DNA from 2 places in the Desemzia sp. FAM 23988 genome. Region 2 is predicted to be linked to the other one. Evidence: a T-box and tRNA genes for the amino acid it is inferred to sense, from the RefSeq annotation. Region 2 holds a T-box; the other holds one or more tRNA genes.
The links. The T-box of region 2 lies ahead of leuS (leucine--tRNA ligase). A T-box ahead of a tRNA ligase gene usually reads a tRNA of that ligase, here a tRNA-Leu.
Positions count from the first base shown of each region.

Region 1: it has a tRNA-Leu gene. The T-box ahead of leuS (leucine--tRNA ligase) is inferred to sense a tRNA for this amino acid. The anticodon was not compared.

Region 1 covers NZ_JBGQQS010000012.1:63,839-78,916, forward strand. Annotated here, with positions in the region: gene ACEN4L_RS08320 (Tex family protein) at 1-297, shown strand, start outside; partial or broken gene ACEN4L_RS08325 (SprT family protein) at 341-807, shown strand; gene ACEN4L_RS08330 (LLM class flavin-dependent oxidoreductase) at 991-2,049, shown strand; gene ACEN4L_RS08335 (NADPH-dependent FMN reductase) at 2,061-2,627, shown strand; gene ACEN4L_RS08340 (glycosyl hydrolase family 28-related protein) at 2,736-4,148, shown strand; gene ACEN4L_RS08345 (MFS transporter) at 4,220-5,452, opposite strand; gene pyrF (orotidine-5'-phosphate decarboxylase) at 5,903-6,616, shown strand; gene pyrE (orotate phosphoribosyltransferase) at 6,618-7,247, shown strand; gene ACEN4L_RS08360 (ABC transporter permease) at 7,319-8,515, opposite strand; gene ACEN4L_RS08365 (ABC transporter permease) at 8,502-9,728, opposite strand; gene ACEN4L_RS08370 (ABC transporter ATP-binding protein) at 9,721-10,659, opposite strand; gene ACEN4L_RS08375 (sensor histidine kinase) at 10,803-11,897, shown strand; gene ACEN4L_RS08380 (response regulator) at 11,894-12,538, shown strand; tRNA gene ACEN4L_RS08385 (tRNA-Leu) at 12,621-12,704, shown strand; gene ACEN4L_RS08390 (DUF6414 family protein) at 13,021-13,866, shown strand; gene ACEN4L_RS08395 (AAA family ATPase) at 13,850-14,974, shown strand.
Region 2 covers NZ_JBGQQS010000002.1:19,980-35,057, reverse strand. Annotated here, with positions in the region: gene ACEN4L_RS01635 (pseudouridine synthase) at 1-437, opposite strand, end outside; gene ACEN4L_RS01630 (polysaccharide biosynthesis C-terminal domain-containing protein) at 716-2,383, opposite strand; gene ACEN4L_RS01625 (aldo/keto reductase) at 2,516-3,316, opposite strand; gene leuS (leucine--tRNA ligase) at 3,627-6,044, opposite strand; T-box leader at 6,121-6,349, opposite strand; gene ACEN4L_RS01615 (DUF956 family protein) at 6,526-6,903, opposite strand; gene ACEN4L_RS01610 (PTS system mannose/fructose/sorbose family transporter subunit IID) at 7,062-7,973, opposite strand; gene ACEN4L_RS01605 (PTS mannose/fructose/sorbose transporter subunit IIC) at 7,996-8,796, opposite strand; gene ACEN4L_RS01600 (mannose/fructose/sorbose PTS transporter subunit IIA) at 8,833-9,822, opposite strand; gene ACEN4L_RS01595 (acyl-CoA thioesterase) at 10,872-11,318, shown strand; gene ACEN4L_RS01590 (DUF72 domain-containing protein) at 11,340-12,176, shown strand; gene ACEN4L_RS01585 (NAD(P)-binding protein) at 12,217-13,263, opposite strand; gene ACEN4L_RS01580 (MarR family winged helix-turn-helix transcriptional regulator) at 13,253-13,747, opposite strand; gene ACEN4L_RS01575 (ABC transporter ATP-binding protein) at 13,793-14,470, opposite strand; gene ACEN4L_RS01570 (ABC transporter permease) at 14,489-15,078, opposite strand, start outside.

The sequences.
Region 1 (15,078 bases), on a different contig from region 2:
CGAGATTTACGAGATGACATGGCGGCTCCATTATTGCGCCAAGATGTATTGTCAATGGAAGATATTCAACCCGGTATGAAACTAGAGGGAACTGTGCGAAACGTCATTGATTTTGGAGCTTTTGTGGATATTGGTGTGAAGCAAGATGGATTAGTACACATTTCCAAATTAAGCAAAAAATTTGTTAAGCACCCGACTAATGTCGTAGCAGTCGGTGATATTGTAACCGTTTGGGTAGATCAAATCGATGTGAAAAAAGGTCGGATTTCCTTGACCATGTTGGATCCACAGAAATAAAGAGCAACCATTCAAACGATTGAAATGATAAGGAGGTGTACAGTTGAGTCCTGATGAACTACAAGTGCTGGTAGAACAAATTTCTTTGACAGATTTTGGTGCACCTTTCAACCATAAAGCCAGTTTCAATAAACGGTTACGGACAACTGGTGGAAGGTATCATTTGGAAAGTCACGATTTGGATTTTAATCTCAAAGTTTTTGAAACATTTGGGATGGAGGAATTTTTAGGAGTAATCAAGCATGAGTTGTGCCATTATCATTTACATTTGGCGAACAAAGGGTTTCAACATCGTGATGCGGACTTTAAGCTGTTGCTCCAACAAGTCGGCGGCTCTCGGTATGTAAAATCTCTTGCCAAACCTAAAAAACTCATTTTTGGATCTATGAGTGTAAAGAATGCGCTCAGAGATATTACCGCAAACGAAGAATGAATACACAAAAATATTGTTGCGGTGTTTGCAGAGGAAAACTGAAATTGAAACCAGAACGACTAGAACAACAAGTCTAATAACTTTTTCTAAAAAAATTCTCAGAAAATTGGCATCAATTTTCTGAGTTTTTTTTGCTTTTGTCAGCAGAATCAAAAATAAATACTTACAATTTATAGATTTTCCTATATAATATAAAAATACACTTCTAAAAAGTAAGCAACTTGACACAAATAAAGAACAAATCAAAGGAGATACAAAGTATGGAAAAATACCGGATAGATCCCAGCCAGGGATTAGAATTTGGATTGTACACATTAGGCGATCACATTCCTGATCCTGCAACAGGCAAGCGTATCTCGTCAGAACAACGGATTCAAGAAATCATTGAATTAGCTAAATTGGCAGAACAAGCTGGATTAGATTTTTTCAGTGTCGGGGAAAGCCATCAAGAATACTTTACCACTCAAGCACATTCAGTTGTATTGGCAGCCATTGCCCAAGCCACGAATAAAATTAAGATCGCCAGCTCTTCAACCATTATCAGCACTTCAGATCCTGTACGTGTGTATGAGGATTTTGCTACATTGGACCTCATTTCGAATGGACGTGCAGAAATCATTGCAGGTCGTGCATCGAGAGTCGGTCTGTTTGATTTGCTTGGGTATGACCTTAGAGACTACGAAGAATTATTTGAAGAAAAATTTGACTTGTTGAAGCAAATCAATGAGCAAGAAGTTGTCAATTGGGAAGGAAATTTCCGCAGACCGTTAAAAAACGCCCACATTCTTCCTAGGCCTGTAAAGGGTTCATTGCCGCTTTGGCGAGCAGTTGGAGGACCGCCAGAAAGTGCCATCAAAGCTGGTTTCGCTGGAGTACCCATGTTTATAGCGATGTTAGGGGGGCCAGTCAGTTCATTTGAGGTTTCTATACGCGCCTACAGAGAAGCGCTTAGCCGTTCAGGTTTTGAACCTGCAGAATTTCCTGTCGCAACGGCAGGATTCTTTTATGTGGCAGAAACCACTCAACAAGCCTTTAAAGAAGCATATCCCTATATCAATCAGGGCTTGCAGCTGGTGAATGGCTCGCCCTATCCAAAGCAGCAATTTGCTCAGGGAGCAGATACCCGAAATGTGATGAATATTGGTAGTGCACAACAAATCATTGAAAAAATCTTGTATCAATACGAAACATTTGGACACCAGCGTTACATTGCGCAAATGGACTTCGGTGGAGTTCCATTTGATAAATTGCAAAAGAATATTGAGATTATCGGCAACGATATTTTACCCGCGATTAAGAAATACACGAAGAAAAAATAGGAGTGAAATAAATGAATGTAGTCTTGTTATCTGGTTCGAATGTGGGGACCAAAACTCGAGTAGCCATGGATTATACGATCAACGTATTATCAGAAAAATACCCGGAGATCGAAACTACTCTTATCGATTTAGCAGAATACGATATGCAGTTCAGTGATGGACGGAATTATTTGGAATATGAAGGGGACACGGGTTACATCACGAAAACGATTATGGCTGCAGATGCTTTGATTATCGGATCACCAATCTTTCAGGCGTCTATCCCGGCCTCATTAAAAAATGTCTTCGACTTATTGCCGCAAAATGCTTTCAGAGATAAAGTAGCCTCTGTGATCGTGACAGCCGGTTCTCCGAAACATTATTTGATTGCTGAACAACAAATAAAACCCATCTTGGCTTATATGAAAGCCCAAGTGGTGCAGCGCTATGTCTTTATTGAAGAAAAAGATATCTACCGTAAAGAACTAATCAACGACGACATCCATTTCCGCATTGAAAATTTAATCGAAGACACAGTAGTGTTGACAGAAACGTACCAAAAAATCAGAGAAGCAAAAGAAGCAGAGTATGGATTCTAATTAGTACGAATAAAAAAGAGGCGGTACAGCAGAAATGCTGTTCAACGCCTCTTTTGTTATAATGACAGAAAGAAGTCTGAGAGATGTAAAAAGAAAGGTGCGAAAAAGATGTCTCATTCTACTGTGACTCAGGAGTTGATAGCTGAAAAATTTCCGGATTATTTAGACAACAAACAAAAAAGGAAAACTATTCAAAGAACGGAAGCATTATTTCGCTCACTAAACAGTCTGCCAAAGAGAAAAATCAACTGGCAAGATTTGTTGTATTTGCCATTATTGACGAAGCCCAAAAGGGATTACACGATAGCACCGCCTGTTGCTATCGATCAATCTGGATTGATCCGCCCTTATTGGAAAGGGCTGTTTTCCCAAGCCATGAAAGAGTTATCGGAACTGGAACAAGTCTCTGTAACGGATTTTGGAGCGGTCGGTGATGGACAAACAGACTGTACAGAAGCTTTCCGGCAGGCAATCGGGAATGGTAGGAGAAGAGTCTTTGTGCCGGGAGGAACTTTCTGTACTCGGGGATTAAAACTGCCGTCTTATACTGCTTTAGTAGGATCCGATACAGAAGAAACAGTGTTGATCTTAGCAGACGAATCACCAAAAAAAGAACGCTTGCTAACGAATAAAGATTGTTTGAAAGGGAATCATCATATTGAGATCGCTCATATGACATTGGATTGGAATGTGGAACGACTTCCCAAAGAAGAACGCACCTCTGCTGGAGGAACGACTTCGAGCGGAATCACACTAGCACATGTTCAATTTGCACACATCAAAAAAGTGAAGATCATCAATCCAGGCTTACATGGAGTAGATATTACTTCCGTTCGGTACAATTATTTTGGTGATGGTCGACGTTCGATTTTGGGAAGTCGATTTGTCTGGCTGGATGAGGTGGAAGTGATGGGTTTTGGAGATGATGGGATTACGACTCACCATAGTGATGATTTGCTTATTACGAACAGCTATCTTCATCATCCAAGTGGGAGAGCTCATAAAATAGGCTTTTCCAATTCAAACGGCATTGAAGTAGATGACGGTTCTCAGCATGTGGTGCTGGCAAATAATCGAACGGCTTTTTGCTTTGGTGGTGTAGAAATCAAAGCTCATGAAACCAGTTCAGCAGCTTCCGATACACAAATTATCGGGCATTATTCGTATCACGACAATCGCTCGTATAATTTTCGCCATATCGGCCACCATCAAGGAGAAGATACCCAATCCCAATCTGCTTATGGAATCAGAGCTGCTTATTTAGTCTCGGATTCGCCGCAATACACTGATTTATATGTCAAATCAACTCCGAGAGCATTAGTCGTTTCAGCTTATCAAAGAGTAGCCATTCATTCTTTTTTTGCACAAGCAGGACAAGACGAACAAGATCCGATTGCGATTTCTATTCAGTACCGTGCGAATCAGGTGAAACTACGGAAAATTAAGTTGGAAGGATATATCAGAAGTAAAAAAGCGCTGAGAATCTCAGAAACCGCGCGCGAAGTCTCCATTGTTGAATAAAAAGAATCCCAGGTCAAAACAAAAAGCCATGCAGTTTATTGAACTGCATGGCTTTTCTGGCTAATTAGTTTTTAAACTTCAACTGCTTTTGCGCGAACAGTCATATAAGCATTCTTTTTCAATCCAGGAATCGTCATCATTACGACAAAGCTTGTTAGATACAAGACCGATAAGAATCCCATGACGATCAGTAAATTGTAATTGTCCATCAGAAAACCAATTACAAGTGAAGAGAAACCGCCGATTGCTCGACCTACGTTTAATACAGCATTGTTTGCGATAGAGTGGATTCGTGCAGGATACAATTGACTGACGACAGCTCCATAACCTGGGAACATCCCATTTACGAAGAACCCGACAAATGCTCCGCCAAACAATAATGTCAATTGGCTATTGGCGTAGACAAACAAGAAGACTGAGGCAGCTGCTACCAATAAAAACAGAGCGAAGATGATGCGTGGTCCGAATTTGTCCAGTAAACGTCCGAAAGTCAGCATTCCGGCACACATTCCGACAATCGTTACGACCATCCAAAGAGAAGAGCCAGTAACAGACAGTCCCATTTGTTTTTGCAGGATGGAAGGAAGCCAGTTCATCAGACCAAAGTAGCCCGCAATTTGAACGGTGGCCATAAACATTAAAGCAATAGTGGTTCGTGTTAATTCTTTTGTTTTAAACAATTCTTTTAAGGAAGGTTTTTCTTTTGTGATTTCTTCAGCAGAGGCCATCAGTTCAAACTCCCCATCCACCGAAGCGTGCAGCCAAATGACTAAGAGAATCGGGATTAATCCGAATAAGAATAAAGCTCTCCAACCAAGCAGCGGAATCATGGCTCCTGCTAATAAAGCAGCTGCAATGGATCCTATTTGACCAGCGACGCCGTTCCAAGAAGACATGACACCTAATTTTTCCGGAGGCGATACTTTAGCAATGATGCTCATTGCAATTCCGTATTCTCCACCAGCTCCAATTCCAGCAATAAAACGGAGGACACAAACCCAGAAGAACGAATCTGCGAAGAACAAGGCTGCTGTGGCGAGTGAAAAGATCAGGATCGACCATTTGAATAATTTAAGGTTTCCTTTGCGATCTGCTAACACACCGAACACTAGGCCGCCTAATAGCATACCGAGGTTCGTGATAGTAGAAATAAACCCTCCTTGGGCGCCTGTAATACCAAGATCTGTGATGATGGAAGATAAAGCGAATGACAAAAACATGACATTCAAATCGTCCATCCCAGATCCGGCTAAGGCCGCAAAGAGGGCTTTCTGTTTATTTTTGGGCATAGTTGTACTAGCCATAACGACATCTCTCCTTAAAATGGATGCTCTCTGACATCCTTTATTTTAGTTCTCACACAGTATAGCCATAATTTTTCATTCTGGCAAGTATAAAATTTTCCGTTGACAACCCCTGTTCAGTTCGCTAAGATTAGAACCAATGAAATACAAAAGATTTCCTTAATTGAGTCCTGTGAGGCTGAAAGGAAGTGCGGAAAAGTTATACTCTCTTTGCGCTCCTATGCCCATCTACAGGCTAGGAGTGCTTTTTTTGCTGGGAGACTTCCAGCTTCAGCTGGTTTAGTCGAACAGTACAAGATTGAGCGTAAGCGAGAGGTTGTTCATAAAATTTTATCTTTTTTGCAAAATTGCTAGGCCTCGCAGCTCTACTACAACAGCATATGAAGTGTCACATGTAGCTACTTTACTGGAAGAACAAACCGAAACCAAACCGACATGGAGGATAAACAAATGATGACCAAACCTATTATTGCTTTAGATGTGCCGTCTAAAGCAGAAGCAATGTCTTTTCTAGAGTCTTTCGAACAAGAATCCTTATTTTTAAAAGTTGGGATGGAATTGTATTACAGTGAAGGTCCAAGTTTGATACGTGACTTAAAGGATAAAGGCCATCAAATCTTTTTGGACCTAAAATTGCATGATATCCCCAATACTGTTTATCGAGCGATGAAAGTTTTGGCAACTTTAGAAGTGGATATGGTAAATGTACACGCAGCTGGTGGAAAAGAGATGATGGAAGCGGCCATGAGAGGGTTGGAAGAAGGAACCAAAAAAGGGAGTAATCGTCCATTACTGATTGCTGTAACTCAGCTGACTTCTACTACAGAAGAAGCAATGCAAAACGAACAACTGATTGGACATTCGTTAGAAGAAAGTGTCACTCAATATGCCAAATTGGCTTATCAAGCGGGATTGGATGGAGTAGTGTGTTCAGCACTAGAAGCTCGCATGATTCATGAAGCGACTAGTCAAGGATTTTTATGTGTGACTCCCGGCATTAGACCTGCAGGAGCTGACATTGGAGATCAAAAACGTGTAGCTACGCCTGAGTTAGCGTTAAAAGAAGGAGCTACTCATATTGTTGTGGGACGTCCGATTGCACAATCTGAAAACCCAGTAAAAGCTTATAAAAACATCACCAACCAATGGAATGGGGAGAAATAAGATGAATCAAGAGACTAAATTTGCAGATTTATTATTGGAATGTGAGGCAGTCAGTTTGAGTCCGAAAGCACCTTTTACTTGGGCGAGCGGTATCAAAAGTCCAATCTACTGCGATAATCGTATTACGATGAGTTACCCATCAGTGCGAAAAGAAATCGCTAAAGGGTTGGCCGACTTGATTCAACAATTTTATCCAGATGCGGAAGTGATTGCTGGAACGGCTACAGCTGGGATTCCTCATGCTGCTTGGGTGGCGGAAAAATTAGATTTGCCGATGATTTATGTCCGTGGTAAAGCTAAAGATCATGGCAAACAAAATCAAATCGAAGGACGCCTTCAAAGTGGACAAAAAGTGGTTTGTATTGAAGATTTGATTTCCACAGGTGGAAGTGTCATTGATGCTGCATTAGCCATTCAACAAGCTGGCGGAGAAGTTTTAGGATGTGCAGCAATATTCAGCTATCAACTTCCTGCAGCGAAAGAAAACTTCGGAAAAGCTGGATTTGAGATACACACACTTTCAAACTATACGACTTTAATCGAACAAGCTGTAGAAAAAGGCACTATTGACTCGGAAGAAAAGCAGTTGTTAGAAGAATGGCGTAAAAATCCTTCTCAATGGGGAAAATAAAATGATTGCAAAAAGCGGACCAAAATAATGGTCCGCTTTTTTAAACGTCCTGTTCCACGCTCTTTTTGTTATTAGTAAATACTATTTTGCTGTCGGTATTTTTGGATGACAAAACTGACGGCATAAAAAGCAAACCCAATCAGTATTTGTGTCCCTAACATCGTATAAAAAGGCTGAATGCTCTCTAACGAAAGTGTCGTGCTGTCTAGAACGATTTCTGTTCCCTTAACTTGCCAAATAGGGGTGGCAAAAGAAGCGACTTGTTGCATTAGGGGACTGACAAATGCACGCGGTACAAATATACCGCTGGCAAAGGCTAGCACCAAGCTGACTGTTGTTGATAAAAATGAAATGGCTCCTTTAGAATTGGCTATAGTGACACAGAAGTAGGCCATTGCTTGAATACCAAACATTGCAATAAAGCTATTGAGTGCTAACAGCAATCCTTTTTGAGAAAAAATAGTCTCTACCCCATAGAGGACGATTGCCCCGACCATCAAAAGTGACCAAAATACTATACTAAATGTAATACAACCCCATAAGATTTGTACCCACCGCTGACTTTCTGTTACCATTCCCATCCGGTCTCGCTTCATAATTTCAGGATTTCGCATAGCAAGTATGGCATACCCAAAAGTGGTGATGAACGTGGTAATCATAATATAAGAAATAAAATAAGCGTAGTTGGTACCAAACGCCAGCAGAGAAACGTTTGCATTGGTTTCAGAAGGGATAATCTCTACATTTGACTGGTCTGCTTGTTGATTTAGGTCGGCTAGAGCCGAAGTTAGTTGAGTGGAATCCGTAAAATCCGTTATTTGAGAAGAGAGCAATTGTAAATTCGTTAGATAGGTATTGATTAAAATATCTACAAAAGCTTCGTTTTCTAAGGATTGTGTGACGGTTTTCTCTAATGGAATGTCTTCTTTAGCAGAATCAATAATGGATTCTCCAAAACCTTCTGGGATGGTTAAAATATAATCTGCATTTTGATAGTAAAGAGTATCAGCGATATCTTCCGGTGTATTGCTAACCGGAACTACATTTAACTGTTTCTCCAAATAATTCAGCAAGCTTTGTGAGACTGGGTCATCGTCATCGTAATTGATAATTCCGATATCACTTTGTGCCACTTCAAATTGACTAGTATAGCTGTTACTGAACAGGGCATTTACAGGAATAACAATTGCCAATAGCAATAAGACATTCCAAATAATCGAAGTTGAATTGTCTTTTAACAGTTGATAGAAAAGTTTAAAGATTTTCATAATCAGTCCTCCTCAATGCCATTAAAGTAATCATCAAACAGACAATGGCATAAGCACTTAAAATCAACATATTCTCGTTGTATTGTTCATAAGTGGGATAGCTGTTTAAATAATAAATAGCATCATTGATGAGAGAGACTGGGTTGATTTTGGCTAGCCAGGGAGCTTTTTCCATAATGAAATATTTTAAGTCAATCACCATCAAACCAGATAAAGCACCAAGCACAAGCGGTACTGCAATTGAAATACCAATCAAAACTTTCGTGTTAGCCTTCAAGAGACTAGCTACTGCCGTACCAAGTAATAATCCAACCAATACACCTAGTGTCATCAATGCAACTAGACGAAAAGGATCATTACCTAGTGGAACGCCGTTTAGATTGTAAATAATCAATAAGAGATAGACAATAGCTAAACAAGAAACTGCGCCAGTGATAAACATGGCTCTAAAACGCTTGCTTTTAGGAACTGGGCTTGCTGTGACAAGCAAGGCAGCTGGAGAGTAATTGGCTTCATTGTCCGTCACCATACTAACCCCAATAGACATGAAGAAAATACAAATATAAGCTAGGCAAGCATAATAAAAAATACTCATCCCAGTAGTGCCATTATCTTTAGCTGAATCTGCTATGAATGATTTCGACATATTAGAACTAGCTAGAGACTCATTAACAGCCATAATCGATTGCTGGGGATCATCACTTTGCGCAGCATTGGTGTATAGTGTATTAATTGTGCCATTGATAGAGGCCATAGTGTTCAAGGCGGTATAAATAATCGTGGAAGACATAGAATTTGCGGCATTAGGAGCTACTGTCAAAGCGATATCAAATTGTTGGTCCGTGTTATCCACATAAATAATATCCTCCACTGCACCATCCTCCAGTAGTTGCTGAGCTGTTTGAGAATCTGTTTCGTAATACATCATATAGTCATTTTCCGTTAGTTCATTGGCTACCAATTCATCCTGTTCTAAACTAGCTGGAGTAGCAATGGAAGAAAAAGAATCTTTTGCGCTGTCAATTTCTTCTTCGTTACCTTCAAAAACCATTGCTACGGGAACCGTTTCTAAAACAGTATCTGTCGCTATTAGTCCTTGGAAAGCAAAGAGATAAATGAGCCCAAAAACGAGAGGGAAAATGACACCGAATGCTACGCCGTCTTTGTTGCGAAAAAAATTTTTAACAGCATATTTTTGCAAATGACTAAACATTGTCCCGCAACTCCTTTCCTGTGATTTCCAGAAAGACATCATTCAATGTTGGACGTTGGACGGTTAAGTTCAATAGAGTGATATGCTCATCTTCAAATAATCCGATTAAAGTCATCAGATGACTAGCTCCTTTTTGGAAATGAACGGTCAAATCACCTTGGTGGTAATGGAATCCTGAGACTTCAGGCATTTGTTGAATCTTAAGTTGCGTTTCTTCCGGCAAATCAAAGACTTCTGCTTTGACAACTTCTCCATGCTGGGAAATAGCTTTGATTTCATCACTTGTTCCAGTAATAATTTCTTTGCCTTTGTCCATAATAGTCAAACGATCACAAATCAATTCTACTTCTTCCATATAATGTGTGGTGTAAATAATGGTTTTTCCTTCATCTCTCAATTGTTTGATTCCATCTAAAATACGATTTCGAGATTGCGGGTCCACTGCTACTGTCGGCTCGTCTAAAATAATCAGATCAGGTTTATGAGAAATACCACAAGCTAAATTCAACCGTCGCAAGAGCCCGCCCGATAATTTTTTAGGTCTGAAATTACGAAATTTTTCCAAGCCGACAAATTCAATGGCTTCATCTACGTATTGCTTCCGTTGTTTTTTATTTTGAATATACAATCCACAGAAGTAATCGATGTTTTCTTCTACAGTGAGTTCATCATATACTCCAATATTTTGCATCACCAGGCCAATTCTTTTTTTGATGTCATAATTGTTCGGATGCATTTTTTCTCCAAATATATCTACAGAACCTTTTTCGTATCGTAAAAGAGATAGCATACAATTGATAACAGTTGATTTACCACTTCCATTTGGACCTAATAGACCATAAATTTCACCTTCATTGACGGACATACTAAAATGGTCAAGTGCTACTAACTCTTTATACCGTTTTACCAAATCATGGACTTCGATTACCATCTTATTTCTCCTCCTTACTCTTTCTTTTATTATGTCAAATAGGTATGCGATTTTGAATGATAATTTGTCACTTCATCAGATGACATCTGTCACTAAAAACAACTAGTAAATATGGTAAACTGTTCTTATGAGGAGGGGAGAATATGAGATGGTTGGAACTAGGAATACGTGCTGTTTTATTAGGAATGATATTTTTGCTTCAAATGATTATCGAACCAAATTCATTTCCAATTATGGAACTATGTATAGTAGTTATTTATGGTGCATTGTACTTATTGACAGAGAACTTAGATGTGCCTAGACGTTATCTCATTTATTTTAGTGTATTCTTTCTCACCAGCATTTTCCTGCCTGAACTGTACTTATTTTGGCCTCTTATTTTTTATGAATATTCTCTTCAATCCTACAAAAACTACAGTTTGTTTCTATTGCCACTTTTGTTGGGATTAGGGATAGGGCAATCCATTTATATAAGTTTTTTTATTACAAGTCTGTGTTGGATAGCTTCGATTATCCACACGGTTATTGATAACAGTCAAACATTTGAAAAAGCCTCATTTGAAGAAATAGATACATTACGTTTCTTAAATCAGCGTATTAAAAACGAACAAGATAGCCTATTGCATTTGCAAGATGAGAAAGTAAATTCATCTCGTTTAGAAGAACGGAGAAGAATTGTAGAAGAAATCCATGACCTTCTAGGGCATCAGTTGAGCAGTGCCATTATTCAAATTGGTGCTCTAGAATATGTAGCTACTGAACCAGAAGTGAAGTCTTCTCTCACTCAAGTAAAAGAAGTGTTGAGCACGAGCATGAGTAATGTGCGGACGGTTATCCACACAGAACGACAAACAACGGTGAATTTGGAAGAAGAATTACGGATGCTTGTGCACCAATTTTCTAAATGCCCTATCAGCTTCCGCTACAAAAATTATGCACTGATTGATAACCAAACCGCTCATTCAGTCGTTAACATAGTGAAAGAAGCTTTAACAAATATCAATAAACATTCAACAGCCACCTCTGTTCAAGTCCGATTTACAGAAGTAAGTCATCAATGGACATTATTGATAGCGGATAATGGAACAGTGTCAGAATATCAAATGAAGCATCCCAAAGGTATTGGATTGTTGAATATAGAAGAACGGGTAAGCCAAATGAATGGCCATATCCATTTCAATTATGAAAATGGATTTCGTATCTTTGTTGTTATTCCGAAAAAGGGGGAAGCAGGATGAATATTCTATTAATAGATGATGACGCTTTGGTAATCAATGGTCTTCAAACAATCATCGAGATGGGAACCAAACACTTTCCAAACCCGTATCAAATTTGCAACACAGGGAAAAATGGAAATGAGGCCATCAGCCTTTATCAACAATATCAACCGGATATTGTCTTGATTGATATTCGTATGCCGGAATTAGATGGCATTACTGCGGGAAAACAAATTGTTCAACTGGACCCGAATGCGAAATTGATTTATCTGACAACTTTTTTAGAAGATGAATACATTATAGATGCGCTGAAGTTAGGTGCTAAAGGCTATTTGATGAAAACAGATTACGACAGTATTATTCCAGCAATTGAAGCAGTAGCGTCTGGACAGCGAGTATTTGGAGATGAAATTATTGTCAAAATTCCTGGATACTTTTTTAAAGAGCAGAAAAAAGGTTCCTCTTTTCCTCTTTTGACTGAAAAAGAAGGAGAGCTAGTGTATTGGGTATCACAAGGACTGAACAATAAAGAAATTGCTGAAAAAATGCACTTTAGTGAAGGGACGATTCGTAATTACCTATCCATTATTTTAGAGAAACTCCATTTACGAGATCGAACTCAATTAGCGATTTATTATTACAAGAATTCAGAGCAATTTTAGAGAGAGTGTTTTCTCAGATATCCCATCAAAGTCTGCTTTACAATCTTTTGAAATATTGTTAGAATAGTCTTTGTTGCGATAAGCGGTCGTGGCGGAATGGTAGACGCGCCAGCTTGAGGGGCTGGTATCCAATATGGATGTGGAAGTTCAACTCTTCTCGGCCGCATAAATTGAATGAAAAGTATAGCATTAACGTTTACAGCTGATTTCCTTACTCTTTTGAGGGTGAGGGAAATGGCTGTATTTTTGCGAGTGGGCTAGCGTGATAGATTATGTGCCTCACTATTTAAGTGGAATTATAAGCTACAAATAACCTTCTTTAATTTAAAAATACGTACCTAAAAAAAGCAGCTCTGAAAGCTAAAATATTTAAAAATAAACACCTAACAGTTAATTACTAATGCTCTGATATTACAATTCTTTAATGTTATAATTTAGTAACAAGGGCATTGAAAAAGAATATTTTTTGAGGAGAGTATTGTATGACCGATAGCGTTAGACTAATAAAAGTTATTTATTTCGATGAAGACTCAGCTTTGGAATATTTAGATATTATTAACAATGGTAGATATTTTTTTAACGATGAAATAGTAAAAAATGCAGGAAATTCATTTGACAATAACACGCAATTGTTGGCTGAGGGTAAAGTTAAATTTAAAGACTTTTTGTTTGGAATGATGAGTTTTGGTGCGAGTGCTTCAAACTCAACAGAAGCTGCATTTTCAAAAAACAACAATAAAATGCTTAAAACAACCTTGTCAAATACTATACTAACAGACTTTGTTGCTAAAAAAGATAACGCCGAGATACACGAATTTACTGATTATAATCTTACTTTAGAGAAAAATTCTTTTGCATATTTAAAAACGTTTACACCTTATTTAAAAATGATGAAAGACAATACAGATGATATGGAAGATTTCGATATAAAACTTTTAGATGAAACACTAAATGATGCTAAAGGTTACTACGAGATATTAGCAAGTAAAGATGTAGATAAAGTTGTCTTAAGATTTAATAATAATACGTTTAAGAACAATTACAGCATAGGTGACTTACAAACAATGAATATAACGTGCTATGCAATTCGAGTAGGAGAAATAGATAAAAAAAATTTGGTTGTTGAGAACTTTTTTGTGGATATGGCTAATGAAGAAGATACTAATACAACTGCAGTTACTTCAGTTTCAGATGATTATGAAACAGTTAAAGGTCAATTACAAGAGCAAGAACAAGAGCAAGAGCAAAAACAAGAACAAGAACAAGAAATACTGCCCTTATTTGATGTTGTATTAGCAGGAGTATTGGCAGGTGTTGAATCTGAATAAAGTAACTGTTTTCATAGGACCCAAAAGTCATTTTGAATTACAAGTAACTGAAAGATTAGAAGATTATAGTACGCTAAGCGAGATAGTAGAAGTGCTTATAGCTATATCTAATACCACATGGCACAAAGTTGAAGGACAAGAAACTCCAAAACAAAAACAACCTACCTATAAGAATTTAGTTTGTTTTTCAGATGAATTCAACGGAATAAGCGAAAATTTACTCTTAAGTTTCTTTTCGAGAATTAGTAAGTTAAATATTGAAAATGTTTACATGCAAAATCCACCACAAAAAATTTATGAACAAGCTAAAGAATTAAAGATAAACTTTAAAAAAATTGAATATAAATATAATCAGTTAACTGAAGAAAATCTGATAGACATTAATGATAAGTTTGAATTGAATATAATTGGACAACGTGAAGCAAAAAAGGAAATATTAATTAGTTTGGTACCTTTGTTAAATGCTGGAAAAAGTAAACCAGTCGTGATTATGTTATACGGGCCAACTGGTGTGGGTAAAACTGAAACAGCTAAATTTATTGGGGAAATACTTGGTGGGAAATTTTTTAGACAACAACTATCTATGTTTCAAAATCAGCGAGCTCATAATTTTCTCTTTGGAGGCGAACAAGGAACCGACTCATTATCTTATGAATTAGTGAATAGAGAGTCTAACGTTATATTATTGGATGAATTTGATAAGGTCGATCCTTCATTGTATAGTGCATTTTATGAAGTATTTGATGAAGGTATATTTAAAGATGTATTATATAAAGTGAATTTGAAAAATAGCATAATCATATGTACTTCAAATTTTAGAAATTTAAATGATATCAAAAAAACATTAGGTGCGTCTATATACTCTAGATTTGATAATTTTATAGAGTATAAACCTCTTAGCATAGAAGATAAAATGAAAATTATAAATTTGAAAATTGACGAATTATTAAACTCTCAAAAAGAAGAAGATAAAAAAAAGATTAGAAGAGATATTATATTTAAAATTATGATTGGAAGATTAGACAAGTTGGATAACGTTAGAGAAATTAATAAAGACATTGAGAAATTAATCTCATTACAATTACTGGATGCAATATTGAAGAAATAAGTTAATTGATTTTAGAACTTTATCAACTGCATATTAAAAGTGGTATTGCGTGACATGAAACGTAAAAATGCTATATATAAGATAAAAAAATATGCTATATATAA
Region 2 (15,078 bases):
GCGTCTTTTTCTATTACGATTCCTTTGATTTCGGCTTGATAAACTTTATTGACATGTTTTTTGGGAGACAGCAATTCATGGGCTAAATTACCATCATTGGTTAAAAGCAATAACCCTTCCGTATCAATATCTAAACGTCCTACTGGAAATGGCTCTTGCAATTGATCCTGCGGTTGCAATAAATCAATGACTGTCTCATGCAGATTGTCTGTTGTAGCACTAATAACCCCTTTTGGTTTATGCAACATGAAATAAACGAACTCTTGATATTCTACTTTTTCTCCAAATACCTCTATTAAATCTGTTTCTGGGGAGACTTGAACTTTACCATCTTTTTGAAAAGTTCCATTAACAGTCACAACTTTTTTCTTTAGAAGATTTTTCACTTCTTTTCTCGTACCAAATCCACTATGGGACAATAATTTATCCAATCTCATTTCTAAATTCCTTTCTCAATACACTTATCTGTTTTCCATTATACAGAAAATTGAAAAGAGAGCTAGGACATTAAAAAATCCTAACTCTCTTTTTAAGTGTGGGCTTAACGGCTTACTTCACGCTCTGGTTTTAAACGCGTTGCGTAAGCTTGATTCCCTATGATTTCATTTTACCTTTTCGTTGGGAAAGAACACCCAACTAAACGCCAAAAGTGAACTCTACGAAAGTCTAAACGGTTTGTTCCGCGCTCTGTCCTTAAACGCCTCTCTCCACGCTCTTATATTTTTAATTTTTTTCTAAATGTTGTTGCTTTTGTGCCGATCACTTTATCTGCTAGTCTTGATTTAAAGATTAGATAGCCGTAAACAGCTACCCCTACTAAAGCTACGATCAATATAACTACTAAAGCTAATCCTCTGTCGCTAACTGGAATAAACAGGTAAAGCAACTCTCTGACGACTGTTGTAGCTATCGCCATGATTACAGAGAAAATGGTTATTAACAGTGTCCTTCTCGACAATAATCCTAGATTGAAATGTTCTGTCTGATACATTGCATGAATAATAATAAGGGAAGATACTGCAAAACCAATCATCGTAGAAACCAGCATTCCGTGAGTTTTGAAAGCAGCTAGTAGTGGATATTGTAAAGCTAATTTCACAATCACCCCTATTACTAGCCCCTTTATCGCAGCACGGGGTCTGTTTGCTGACATGATCATAATGCTCACTACTGTGTACAACCCTAAAAAAATAGTCATAATAGCTGACCATTGAGTAATACTCGTTCCAAAATCATCATGTTGATAAAATAATGTATACAATGGTTCAGCCACTACAGCCATTCCCACTGACGCCGGAATGATAATAAGAAACAGCAATTGAATACTATTATTAAATTGTCTGCTCAATCCTTTATGATCTTTTTTAGCCATTAAACTACTGATCAAAGGTACTGAAGTAATGGCCATTGAACTCCCAAACGAAAGTACGATCATGATCAATTTATGCGCATTTGCTGCTGCGACACCGTAAACTCTCTGTATTTCTTTAGGAGTATAATCACTAACAGCTTTCATGATAGGATCAAATGTAAATTGATCGACTAATTGAGCAATCGTAATTCCAGCTCCGATGATAATGAAAGGAATAGCCGTTTTGATAATAGAAAACAAGATTTGATTGGTTGAAACAGTTATGTTGCTGCTAGAACTGGAACCAATAGTTGGTTTCGCATTTAACTGTTTTCTCCACACTACATAAACCAAAAATGCCATACTGGCTAATGCCCCAACAAAGGCTCCAAAAGTAGACCATGATACAGCATCTACAACTGACCCATCAAATACTTGACGGATAAAGAATACTGAAGCCAGCATAAATATGACCCGCACAATTTGTTCAACAACTTGTGAAATAGCGGATGGAGCCATTGATTGGAACCCTTGAATGTACCCTCTAGTTACACTCATCGTTGGAATCAGCAGTAAAGCTATAGACAATGTACGAATCACTTGTGTTCCGTCTGCAGCAGAAGCTGTTGGGCTATTTGCTGCGATAAATGGTGCTAATGCGTACATCAGGATAGCGGAAGCGATACCTGTAATTGACATAACTTGTAACCCTCGTTTATATATGTCCTTACTGATATCATACTCTCCCAACGAATTATAATGAGAAACTTGTTTAGCTATGGCAGAAGGGACACCTGCTGTAGCGACACTTAAAAACAAAGCATAAGGTGTATAACCAACAGTATATAAGGCATTGGCTGCCTCAGCTGTCGCTTTATTTCCCATCCAAGCCATCCAAGGGATAATGTAGATAGCACCTAACAGTCTAGAGATAATACTTGCAGCAGACATCCAAGCAGAACCCGATAACATTTTACTCTGTGAATCACTTTCAACATGTTTCGTTTTTTTACTTATCGTTTCATTTGACATTTATAAGCCTACTCTCAAAATATTTTGCTAGCTTACATTCTACTTATAAAGTAGACAAGATGCAATGTCTAAAGAGCCAGCTCAATCAAAATTTAATGCTTTTTTAACTACTTTGAATTAATGTAGACACCTTTATCCTTTTGCCAATAATAATGACATCTCATTTTCAGATAAAGTGAAGTCGAATACCTGTAAATTTTCTTCTAAACGATCTTTGCTTTCTGTTTTGGGTATGGGAATAACGCCCCGTTGGATATTCCAACGAAGTGCAATTTGTGCGGGCGTTTTTTGATATTTTTCTGCTAATCTTTGGATATCTCTATCATCCAACGTCTTCCCTCTATGAATTGGACTATAAGCCATCGATCGAATACCACTTTTTTCGCAAAACACTCGCAAATTTTCCTGACTGTTGCCTGGATAAGAAGAGTACTGGTTCACTACTGGTTTGATATCTCCCCATTCAAATAAGTAATTTAACTGCTCTTCATCAAAATTGGAGACACCGATAGCTTTTACTTTGCCACTATAATAAATTTCTTCTAATGCTTTCCAAGTCTTGATATTCACGTCATTGGAAACATCTGGCCAATGGATCAATACTAAATCAATGACATCCAGATTCATAGCTCCATAACTTTTCTCAAAAGCTCTCAGGGTCTTTTCGTATCCCAAATCTGTTTTCCAAATCTTGGTCACAACAGTAATCTCTTCACGTGGAATCCCACTGTTTACTGCTCTTCGAACTGCACGACCTACCTCAGCTTCATTTTCATACATCGCAGCCGAATCAATTAAACGATATCCTTTCATTAAAGCGCTATAGATCGTTTCTTCTGCTGTTTTAGCATCCATATTATAAGTGCCCAGCCCAATTAATGGAATGAGCTGCCCATTGTTCAAACGAATCATCTTTTGTCTGTTTTGTTCCATTGTATCTCCACCTTTTATTGGGTTGTATTTGTCCTGAACATATAAAAAAGCGAATAGACTCTTCGCTTTTTTATTGAACCATTATTGCTCGTCATCTTTTTCTTTTTTCTTACGTTTCTTTTTCTTATCATCAAATAAACCAATGGCAACTGCTACAGCTATCCCTATGGCCAACCAACTTGCAGCATCCATTAAAACCCCTCCTAAGAATGTTTTATAAGGCATAAAAAGATGTGCTACTATTCCTTTATAAGAATAATAGCACACCTAATGTGAAAAAAAGAATGTTAACCATCCAATACGAAACGGATCAGTTAGCTACAATATTGACTAATTTTCCAGGAACAACGATCACTTTACGGATATTTTTCCCTTCAATATATTGCTGGACTTTTTCATCTGCCATCGCTAATTTTTCCATGTCATCTTTTGAGATTTCTTTGGAAACTTGAACTTTTGATCTCAGTTTGCCATTAACTTGGAAAACAACTTCTACTTCATCTTTTTGCAAATATTTCTCATCATATGTTGGCCAAGCTGCATAAGAAATACCTTCTTGAGATTGGGTCACTTTTTGCCACAATTCTTCTCCTAGATGAGGAGCGATTGGCGCCAATAGTTGAATCAATCCTTTAATATACTCAACAGGCAACGCTTCTGCTTTATATGCTTCATTTACAAACACCATCAATTGAGAAATGGCTGTATTGAAACGTAATGCATCATAATCTTCAGTAACTTTCTTGACCGTTTGATGATATACCACATCTAACTTACCATCATTAAAAGTCGTGATACGATCACGTAACTTATCATCTTCATCCATGATCAAACGCCATACGCGGTCTAAGAACTTGCGACTTCCTTCTAGTCCGTTTTCACTCCATGCAATAGAAGCATCTAACGGTCCCATAAACATTTCGTAAACACGTAATGTATCTGCTCCATATTGTTCTACCACATCATCAGGGTTGACTACATTCCCTTTTGATTTAGACATTTTCTCATTGTTCTCTCCTAGGATCATTCCTTGGTTGAACAATTTTTGATACGGTTCTTTTGTTGGAACGACACCGATATCGTATAAGAATTTATGCCAGAAGCGTGCATACAATAGATGCAATACAGCATGTTCTGCCCCGCCGATATAAATGTCTACCGGCAACCATTCTTTTAATTTTTCAGGGTCCGCTAATTGTTCTGAATTGTGGGGGTCAATGTAACGCAAATGATACCATGAACTACCTGCCCATTGCGGCATCGTATTTGTGTCACGTTTCCCTTTTTTACCGGTTTCTGGATCAACTACGTTTACCCAATCAGTGATATTTGCAAGCGGAGATTCACCAGTACCACTAGGTTTGATTTCATTAGTTACTGGCAGCAACAATGGCAATTCTTCTTCTGGGACAGTAGTGGTCGTACCATCTTCCCAATGAATAACAGGAATAGGTTCTCCCCAATAACGTTGTCGAGCGAACAACCAGTCGCGTAAACGATAAGTCGTTTCTTTTTTGCCGATTTCTTTTTCTTCCAACCAGCTATTCATTTTTTCGATAGCAGCTTCTTTTCCAAGTCCATCCAAAAATTCTGAATTGATATGAGTCCCATCCTCAGTGAAAGCTTCTTTTGTGATGTCTCCACCTTCAAGTACAGGGATGATCTCTAAATCAAATTTAGTCGCAAATTCCCAGTCACGTTGATCATGAGCTGGAACAGCCATGATAGCTCCCGTTCCATATGAAGCCAGTACATAATCTGCGATCCAGATAGGCATTTCTTTCCCGTTTACCGGGTTGATTGCATAAGCTCCAGTAAAGACTCCTGATTTGTCTTTATTCAAATCTGTACGGTCTAAATCGCTTTTCAGACTACTCTCTTTGATGTAGGCTTCAACAGCTGCTTTTTGTTCTGGTGTAGTGATTTTTTCAACCAAATCAGACTCAGGAGCTAAAACAGCATACGTCGCCCCAAAAAGTGTATCTGGTCTTGTCGTGAACACAGTAAATTCTTCACTAGATTCTTTCACGCTAAACGTTACATTGGCCCCTACCGATTTACCGATCCAATTGCGTTGCATATCTTTGATATTTTCTGGCCAATCTACTAATTCTAAATCTTCTAGCAAACGATCTGCATAAGCTGTGATTTTCAGCATCCATTGTTTCATTGGCTTACGGTAAACAGGATGTCCTCCGCGTTCACTTTTGCCATCAATGACTTCTTCATTAGCCAAAACTGTTCCTAAAGCAGGACACCAGTTTACAGCTACTTCTGCTTCATAAGCCAAACCTTTTTCATATAATTTCGTAAAGATCCATTGAGTCCATTTGTAATACTCTGGATCAGTAGTGTTGATCTCACGGTCCCAGTCCAAACTGAATCCTAGAGAATTGATTTGACGTTTAAACGTTTGAATGTTTTCAGCTGTAAATTCAGCCGGATCATTTCCTGTATCCAGTGCGTATTGTTCTGCTGGCAGACCAAAGGCATCCCAGCCCATAGGATGCAACACGTTGTACCCTTGAGCACGTTTCATTCGAGAAAGAATATCCGTTGCAGTATAGCCTTCTGGATGTCCTACGTGCAGTCCTGAACCTGATGGATATGGGAACATGTCCATTGCGTAAAACTTATCTTTTTCAGGATCTTCTATTACGCGGAAAGATTTATTTGTATCCCAATATTGTTGCCATTTCTTTTCAATGGTTTTGTGATTAAAACTCATTCCTAATTACCTCTTTTCTTAATATTAGTGTAAAAAAAAATCGCCCTAAAAATACAAAGGCATTTATTCCTTGTATTCTTAGGACGAACTCAATTTTATAGTCGTGGTACCACCTAAATTTACTGCAATAATCTCTTGCAATCTCATCTTATCCTTAACGCGGATGAAACGTCTCTGCCTACTTGAAAGTCTTTCTCAGCAAAGCAACTCCTAAGGCGAGTTCAAAATGTATCTCTGCGCATTTTCACCAACCATGCGCTCTCTAAAAAAGAGCCATTCCTACTGATCCTTATCACTGTCTTTTGATTATTGATTTCATTTTAACAAATTCTAGTTCTAGATTCAATTAAAGATTTAAAAACTTTTCTCTAAGCGAACAAGAGAGCAGAAGTAAAAAAACTCAGTGCACACTTTAAAGCTTATTATCGATAAGTTACTTTTATATTTATCTAATGGCAAAAAAAATTGATACTAAAAACAGTTATTTTTTCTTCTTCCCTATTGCTTTAAAAGCACCTTTGATAACCTCAAAAAAGCTCAATGAGTGTACCATGTAATCGGGGTCAACGTATTCGCGTATCGCACGAAGAACTTTTTTAGGGTCTTTTGAAGAAAAAGTAAACGTACCCGATTTTTTCGTCTCGATCGCATAACGCGGGATCCATCTGCCTTTAAACATGACTGAAGCAATCACAAGATTTACCTCTTCCCAAGGAATTTGAATAAATTTGTGCGGATCCCGCGTATTATAAAATTCAAATCCTCTATCACCGATCATGATTTTCCCATAATCTGTTAGTCCCGTAAAAGCGGTGGCATCGATCACCAAATCCACTTTTGTGTTAATTGATTCAACCATTCAAACCGCTCCATTTCATTTATCGTCTTACAGTCATTATACGTTTCTTCATTCAAATAAACCACAAAAAAAAACGACTGAGACAAAAATCCCAGCCGCTCTTTTTACGATCCACTATTCATTTACAGAATTGAATCGACTGATGTTTCTTTCAGTTATTATAGTAGTCCGATCAAGTGTCCGCCGATACCAACTACGAATAAACCTAAGATGATAACAATTGGGCTAACATTTTTCTTCAATAACCACATACAGAATAATGTTAACAATAACGGTGCCAATCCTGGAATCAATTGGTCTAAGTTATCTTGTAACGTGGTCACTTTAGTAGGAGAAAGAGCCATACCTGAATTTACTTGTTCAAAGGCTTGACGCATTCCTTCTCCACCTGCAGGTAGCTGATCCCATTCAATAAATGCTCCGTCATCCAATTGTACTTCGGAGATAACGGGTTTGAAACCAATCGATACCCATCGTTGTACTAATGCTGCCAGTACAAACATCCCTAAAATAGATGCACCTTTAGTAATATCTTGCAATAAACCACCAGAAAGGTCTTCTGTGATTTTAGAACCGGCTTTGTAACCGAATTCTTGTGTGTACCACATGAAGCCCCAACGAATCAAATTCCAAGCTACAAAGAATAAGATTGGTCCAAGAATATTTCCTCCCATTGCTAATGAAGCTCCTAGAGCTCCTAACATTGGACGTACAGTAAACCAGAACACCGGGTCACCAACACCGGCCAAAGGACCCATCATACCAACTTTAACCCCTTGGATAGCTACATCATCAACAGGAACGCCATTCGCACGTTCTTCTTCAAGAGCTAAAGTAACACCAAGAATTGGTGAAGCGATATATGGGTGAGTATTAAAGAATTCTAAGTGACGTTTCAATGCTGCTGAGCGGTCCTCTTTAGATTTGTACAATTTTTTAATGGCTGGAATCATTGAAAATGCCCAACCGCCGTTTTGCATACGTTCATAGTTCCAAGAACCTTGGATAAATGTTGAACGCCATGCCACAGCTAAGCGATCTTTTTTAGATAAAGTAATTTTTTCTTCCATGTCAATTTCTCCTCCTTCAGGATTAATAATCGTTTAAGATATCGCCAAGCGGATCACCAGTATTGTTTCCGCCGTTACTTGAAGAACCACCCATTTTAGAAAGGTTCAAGTAAATAAGAGCGATAGCAACTCCGATTGCTCCTAGAGCGATCAATGTCAATTCAGAAACGGCTGCTACTACGAAACCAAGAACAAAGAATGGCCATACTTCTTTAGATGACATCATGTTGATAACTAGTGCATAACCAACAGCAACAACCATTCCACCACCGATAGCCATACCATCTGTCAACCATGCAGGCATTGATTCTAAGAATCCTTGAACTGTTGTTGCCGGGATAAATAATAGCGCTGCAGCTGGGATAGCGATACGGACACCTTGCATACAGATTGCTAAAATTTGTAAGATTTCAATTTTTCTGAAATCTCCTTCTTCAGCTGATTTATCCATTGCGTGTACAATAGGTACAGCTAATGTACGAACAACCATTGTCAAGAAAAGTCCTGCTACTGCAAGAGGAACCGCAATCGCGATAGCTGCTGGAACTCCGGCAACCCCTTGTCCACCTAAAACTAAAATAATTGCTGATGCAACTGATGCCAATGCAGCATCGGGTGCTACGGCTGCTCCAATGTTAGCCCAGCCAAGCGCGATCATTTGAAGCGTACCTCCAAGAACGATACCTGCTGTCAAATTTCCTGTTACTAAACCGATCAAAGTACATGCTACTAGAGGTTGATGGAATTGGAATTCATCTAAGATTCCTTCAATACCAGCTAGAAAAGCAACAAGTATTACTAAAATTATTGATATAATAGACATAATAGCCCTCCTAAATAATTTATTTCTATTGTATTATTATGCTTTTGCTAAATCATTTTTTGCTTTTCTCAAAAGTTCATCCATGTTCGCACGAGAGTCATTAGGAACTTTACGTACATCAAATTTGATGCCTCTTGATTTCATTTCTTCAAAAGCTTTTACATCTTCTTGTCCCATTGAAAGAACTTTGTTTACAACGACTTTCCCAACTGAGTGAGCCATCGAACCAACGTTTACCTCATCGATTTCAACGCCGCCATCAATTGCACGTATCACATCTGTAGGATTTTCAAATAAAATCAATGCTTTTGTATTTCCAAAGCGAGTATCTTTTGTGATCTCAATCAATTTATCGACTGGGATAACATTTGCTTTTATTCCAGGAGGAGCAGCTTGTTCAATCAATTTTTTACGCATGTCGTCGTGTGCTACTGAGTCTGAAACAACGATGATACGGTTTGGTCCTACAGATTTAGACCATGATGTCGCAACTTGACCATGTAATAAACGAGAGTCTACACGTGTTAAGACGAATTTGATTTTTCCGTCTCCAACTACTGTATTTGGAGCAAGTGGTCCTTTAGGTTGTCCGTCTTCTGCAACTGGAACTTTCGCAGTGTCTGCTACCAATTCTTCCGGTTTAGCCTTGACCCCTTCTCTTCCCGCTTCAACGATATGTGCTGCAATTTCATGAGCAGATGTCATTGATAAACGAGATCCATAAGCTTCGATCAGCATCGGTAAATTCAATCCTGCAACGATCGCCCATGTATCTTTGTGTTCTTCAAATAATGCATTTGCTTGATTAAATGGCGTACCTCCCCATAAATCCACTAAGAACAACACTTCATCTTGATCATCAAAAGACGCAACTGCATCTTTCATTTTTGCTCTTACATCTTCTGGACCTTCACTTGGCATTAAAGTAATAGCGCTAACGTTTTCTTGTTCTCCAAAAATCATTGCTCCAGATTGCAAGATGCCTTCAGCGAATTCGCCATGGCTTGCTAGAATAATTCCTACCATATTTTTACCTCCTAAATAAATGATTTTACTTTTTGACGATAGGTAGCTCAATCTAAAACTTTATTCTCAATTTACTCTGACTTCTTTTTCTCCTTTCTTTTTAATATCCGTCTTAGTTCTAAACTCTAAAGTTTAGCTTTTTTCAAAACTTCTATTAGATTTTGTCTGTTATCAATAATAACTTTTAAATCTTCCAACTAAACTTTTGATTCGTTGATAATTGTATCCGATCAACAAGAGTTAGTGGAAACAAATAATAAGAACACCCTTACATTATCTAATAGTTCGTTTGAATAGACCTCAATTATTTTGGCATGATCATTTTTATTGACCATTGCTTTTTAGCTTTCACTTATTAATAAGCAATTTTCGTGCCAACTTTAGTGTATTGTTTAAATAAGTTATTACACTAACCTTTAGCTAAAACAACAGGAGGATAAACGACACACTAATTAGTGTGCCGTTTATCCTCCTGTTGTTTTACTATGGTGTTTTAGTGTATTAATACTGTTTTTTTATTATATGAGGATTAATAATTTGAACAGTTGAGACTCTGCTGCCTCTTGCAAATCTATTTTTCGCCATCTCAATTTATTTGCTGTACGCTATAATATATTAGAGCACTGTTTCAAAAGCAGACTGGATGATATCGCCAGTCACATAGATGGCTGCTTAGATGAGTAGCCCGAATACGGCGTAGACTCCTGGGGGATTAAAAAGGCACTGGTGAGACCCCACAGTGCGCTAGCACGAGGAGGCTCACCGCCGCCCCCGGACGCGAAGTGTATTCGGGCTGCGGGTTAAAAAGCCCAAATACATTTTTATCTTATCTAGCATAAAAACAGAACAAAAAGCCAAATCAACGCATAATTGTTTGGAAAAATGGAGTAATTTCTCTTTAAACTTTAAAAAAATTTTTTTACCGAGAAAATATTGACACTAACATATATTACATTTACTTTTGGTATCTGAAAACAAAATGGTAAAATAAAACTAACGTTTATATAGAAATCATTGTAAATAAATTTATGCCGAAAAGAGGAAGTATGTTGAAAAAAGACTATCAATTATACGAACACCGAGCACAATATTATGAAACAGACCAAATGGGAATCATTCACCATTCAAATTATATTCGTTGGTTTGAAGAAGCTCGAACTGATTTGATGGATCAAATTGGTTTTGGCTATGATCAAATGGAAAAAAGCGGAATTATCGTTCCCGTACTTAGTGTGAATTGTGAATACAAATCAATGGTTCGGTATAACGACCACGTGTATATCATTCCTAAAATCGAAGTATTTAACGGTATTCGCTTAGAGATCTCTTATCGTGTCATGGATAAAAAGACAGATGAATTGCGATCTTTTGGCGAAAGCAAACACTGCTTTTTAAGTGATAGTAATCGACCGATTTCTTTGAAGAAAGCAGATAAAGAATTGTATGATTTGTTTGATGCTTATGTTGGCATTAATTTTGAGCTCAATAAAAATTAATCATGTAAAGGAGTAAAAAATATGATTACGATCGGTCTGACTGGGTGGAGTGATCATGAGTTGCTGGAAACCAGCAGAAGTACAAAATTAGAAGACTACGCTGGACACTTCCCTTTTGTAGAGTTGGATACTAGTTTCTACGCCATTCCTTCAGAAAAAAATCTTCACAATTGGATGAGTAAGACACCTGAATCTTTTTGCTTTCTTCCTAAAGCTTATCAAGCTATGACTCAACATAAAAAGTGGATTGAAGACTTTTCAAGCGAAGCACAAATGTTCAGTGCCTTTCTAACTCGTTTTGAACCTATGTTGGAACAAAACCGAATCAAAGCTTTCTTATTCCAATTCCCTCCTTACTTTGGCTGCACAAAAGAGAATGTCATCTACTTAAGAAAAGTTAGAACTTGGATGAAAGATACTCCAATTGCTGTTGAGTTTCGTAATTCCAGCTGGTACAGCAATCAAAATAAGGAAGCTACTCTATATTTTTTAAAGGAACACCAATTTATTCATACAGTAGTAGACCAACCTCCAACGCCCAATAATAGTGTCCCACTTATTTCTGAAAGTACAAATAAAAATCTGGCACTTCTACGATTACACGGCAGAAACTTTGAAGGATGGCAAGGTGGAAATAGCAAAAATTGGCGTTCAGAACGAACACTTTATGAATACAGTCATGAGGAAATGAAACAATTTGCAGAGATTATTCTGGAATTGGAAAAAGAATCTGATGAAGTAGCTGTCATCTTTAATAACAACTCAGGAGGACATGCGGCCAAAAATGCCAAAGAACTCCAAGATATATTAGGGATCAGTTTTACTGGACTAGCTCCCAGACAACTCGATTTATTCTAAAAAAAGAACAGCTAAAAGGGAGTGTATCATACATCTCCTTTTAGCTGTTCTTTGCAAATTTACGTTCTTTTCTATCCCCTAATTTTTCTAAACGAGGTCGGTTGTATCGCTGAACAATAATAAATGGCAAATTAACAATCACAGCATAGATAACCATAACCCATCCAGCCCACAAAGGATTCCATAAGAAAAATAGAAACGCAGGCGGAATCATCATCCAATGCGCTAGTTCCCCTCGACGAGTTTCAATAATAAATCGTTCCAATCTGATCTGGTTAAAATGTCTCAGAGTCCTTTTGTCAAATCCTTTTCTGGTAATCTGGGTCCCATCTGGCAAGTGCGGCTTCCAATTTCGAACTCTAAACCAACGCTGCCAAATATCTCCAGAATTTTCCCAATTCTTTGTTTTGAACCAGTCTTGGTGTTTTACGAAAAAGTGAATCGGGATTTGACGCGCTATCCAAGAAATAAACAAAGGACCGTTTTTAGGAGAAAGTCCTATGTAAAGAGTTTGAAAGCTCAACATTTGTTGTAAACGTTCGTCTTTAACATATTGTTTGATCATATGGTCAGCACTGTCAAATGTTTTCAACTTAAGTGCTTGTTTGATGACAGAAGGTCTATAAAAGTCGCTTTGATTTCGAAAAGGACGTTGCAGAAAATGGTCTTTAGCTACAACAAACCGTTCATAAATATCTTTCAAATAATGCATAAACCCTTGTGCATCTTCAGCGCTGAACTCTTCTAAGGTTTTTGTCAATGTTACTAAATCAGAAGACACATCAAATTGTTCTTTCCCACCATTAAAATGAGCAGTGTACATAGGATCTAATCTTTCCATTGGAATATAATCATCCGGATCGCGTCCAGTAAGTTCAAATACTTCTCGATAAAGATCAGGCATCATCACAAGACTAGGTCCTAGATCAAAACGATAGCCATCCTTTTCGATCAAATTCATTTTCCCACCAGGGATACCTTCTTTTTCAAATAATTCTACGTTATAACCAGCATGCTGAAGACGCATAGCACTAGCTAAACCTGCTACACCTGCACCTATAACGCTCACTGTCTTTTTAGTTTCCATTTTTCTCCTCAATTCGTTTTTCTTCATTGCCATCAGCTATTTTTTCTACGCGTTCAAATTCATTATTTAAATCCTTCAGATTTTGTAGAAACAGATTACCATCTATTTCTAACCGATTGCATTGCATCACTTCCTGTAAAATACTCATGGATATAGTTTTTTTTTCTTTTACAGCTTTTTCAGTCAATGTAATGATACGTGCACGTTTGTCTTCAGAAGAAGATTGCTTTTCAGTCCAACCTTGTAACGTTAATCGATTTAAAATAGGATTTAATGTCCCGATAGACATCCCCAAACGATCACTGATCACTTTAACGATCACTCCGTCGCCTTCCCATAATGCCAACAATACTAGATATTGCGGGAAAGTTAACTGAAACGGTTTCAAAGCTTTTCTATAGAGTTTTGAAAAACCATTAGCAGCTTTGTATACTTCAAAACAAAGTTGGTCTTCTAACGAACGCTCAAAGATAGATTCATCCATTTTAAAACTCCTTTCAACTATTGACTACTTTCTTGTAATGATGCCTTAATCATTCTCTCTTAACGTTAAGACCCCATCTTTCATTACATAAACCTTGTCGCATTTGTCGATCAATCGTTCATCATGTGTGACCATGATAGTCGCTTTTTGTTTGCTTTTTGTTTCTCTTGCTAAAATTTCGACTACTTCAAAAGCTCTTTCAGAATCCAAGCTGGCAGTAGGTTCATCTGCTAAAATAACAGATGGATCATGATATAATGCTCTCGCAATAGCTACACGTTGGCGTTCCCCTCCAGACAAATCACTAGGGTAACTTTTTTCCAGTCTCAATACATCTAGTTCTTCTAACAAGGCATCCGTCTGCTTTTGTTCCATTTTAGTTTTTTTCACTTTGTTCACTAATCTTAATTGATCTCGCACATTCAGAAACGGTACTAAGTTAGAAGCTTGCAAGATAAACCCGATTTCTTTAAAGCGTAAAGCAGCACGCTGTTTTTCTTCCTCTTCGCTAAATGGATCATCCTTGATCAGTACTTTTCCTTTACTTGGAGATTGCAGACCTCCGATAATCGTTAACAGAGTACTCTTACCTGATCCACTGGGACCAATAATAGCTACAAATTCTCCGGCTTCTACTGAAAAATTAGTCTCTTTTAAGGCCTCTATTTCTTTACGACCATCACCAAAACTTTTTGACACATTTTTACATTCTATTAATTTCAACTTATTTTCCTCCTTATTTTAACCAATTGCTTCTAATGGATCGATTTTAACAACTGTTCGAACAGAGAACAATGCACCTAAAACAGCTACTACGATCAATAGAAGTGTGATCCCGCCTAAGAAGAGACCATTATTTTGATAAGGAACTCTAGCTGGCAATACAAGAGATGTCCCTAAAGTCAATAGCAGACCTGTACCAACACCAACAGTGGATAAAATAAATGTTTGAGCGATAACAGATTTAGCTATATACCCAGAAGAGATTCCTTGGGCTTTCATCACACCGAATAAACTAGATTTTTGCAATGTTAAGACATAAATAAAAATCCCGATAACTACAGCAGCAATAACGATCAAAAATCCGATCATCAATCCAAAAGTTAATACTTGTGCACTATATCCTGGGATTTTATAAATATAATCGCCAATTTCATAAGGAACTAGGTCATCATTATCAATTTCTACACCTGATAGACCTTCTGAACTATCCCGAACAATTATCGCGCTGATTCTTCCTTCTTCAGAATCATCTATTCTTTCAAATCGAATTTCTTGAAAAGAAGCAATCGTAGTATATAAAACAGGCGCAACATTAAATTTAGCGTTTT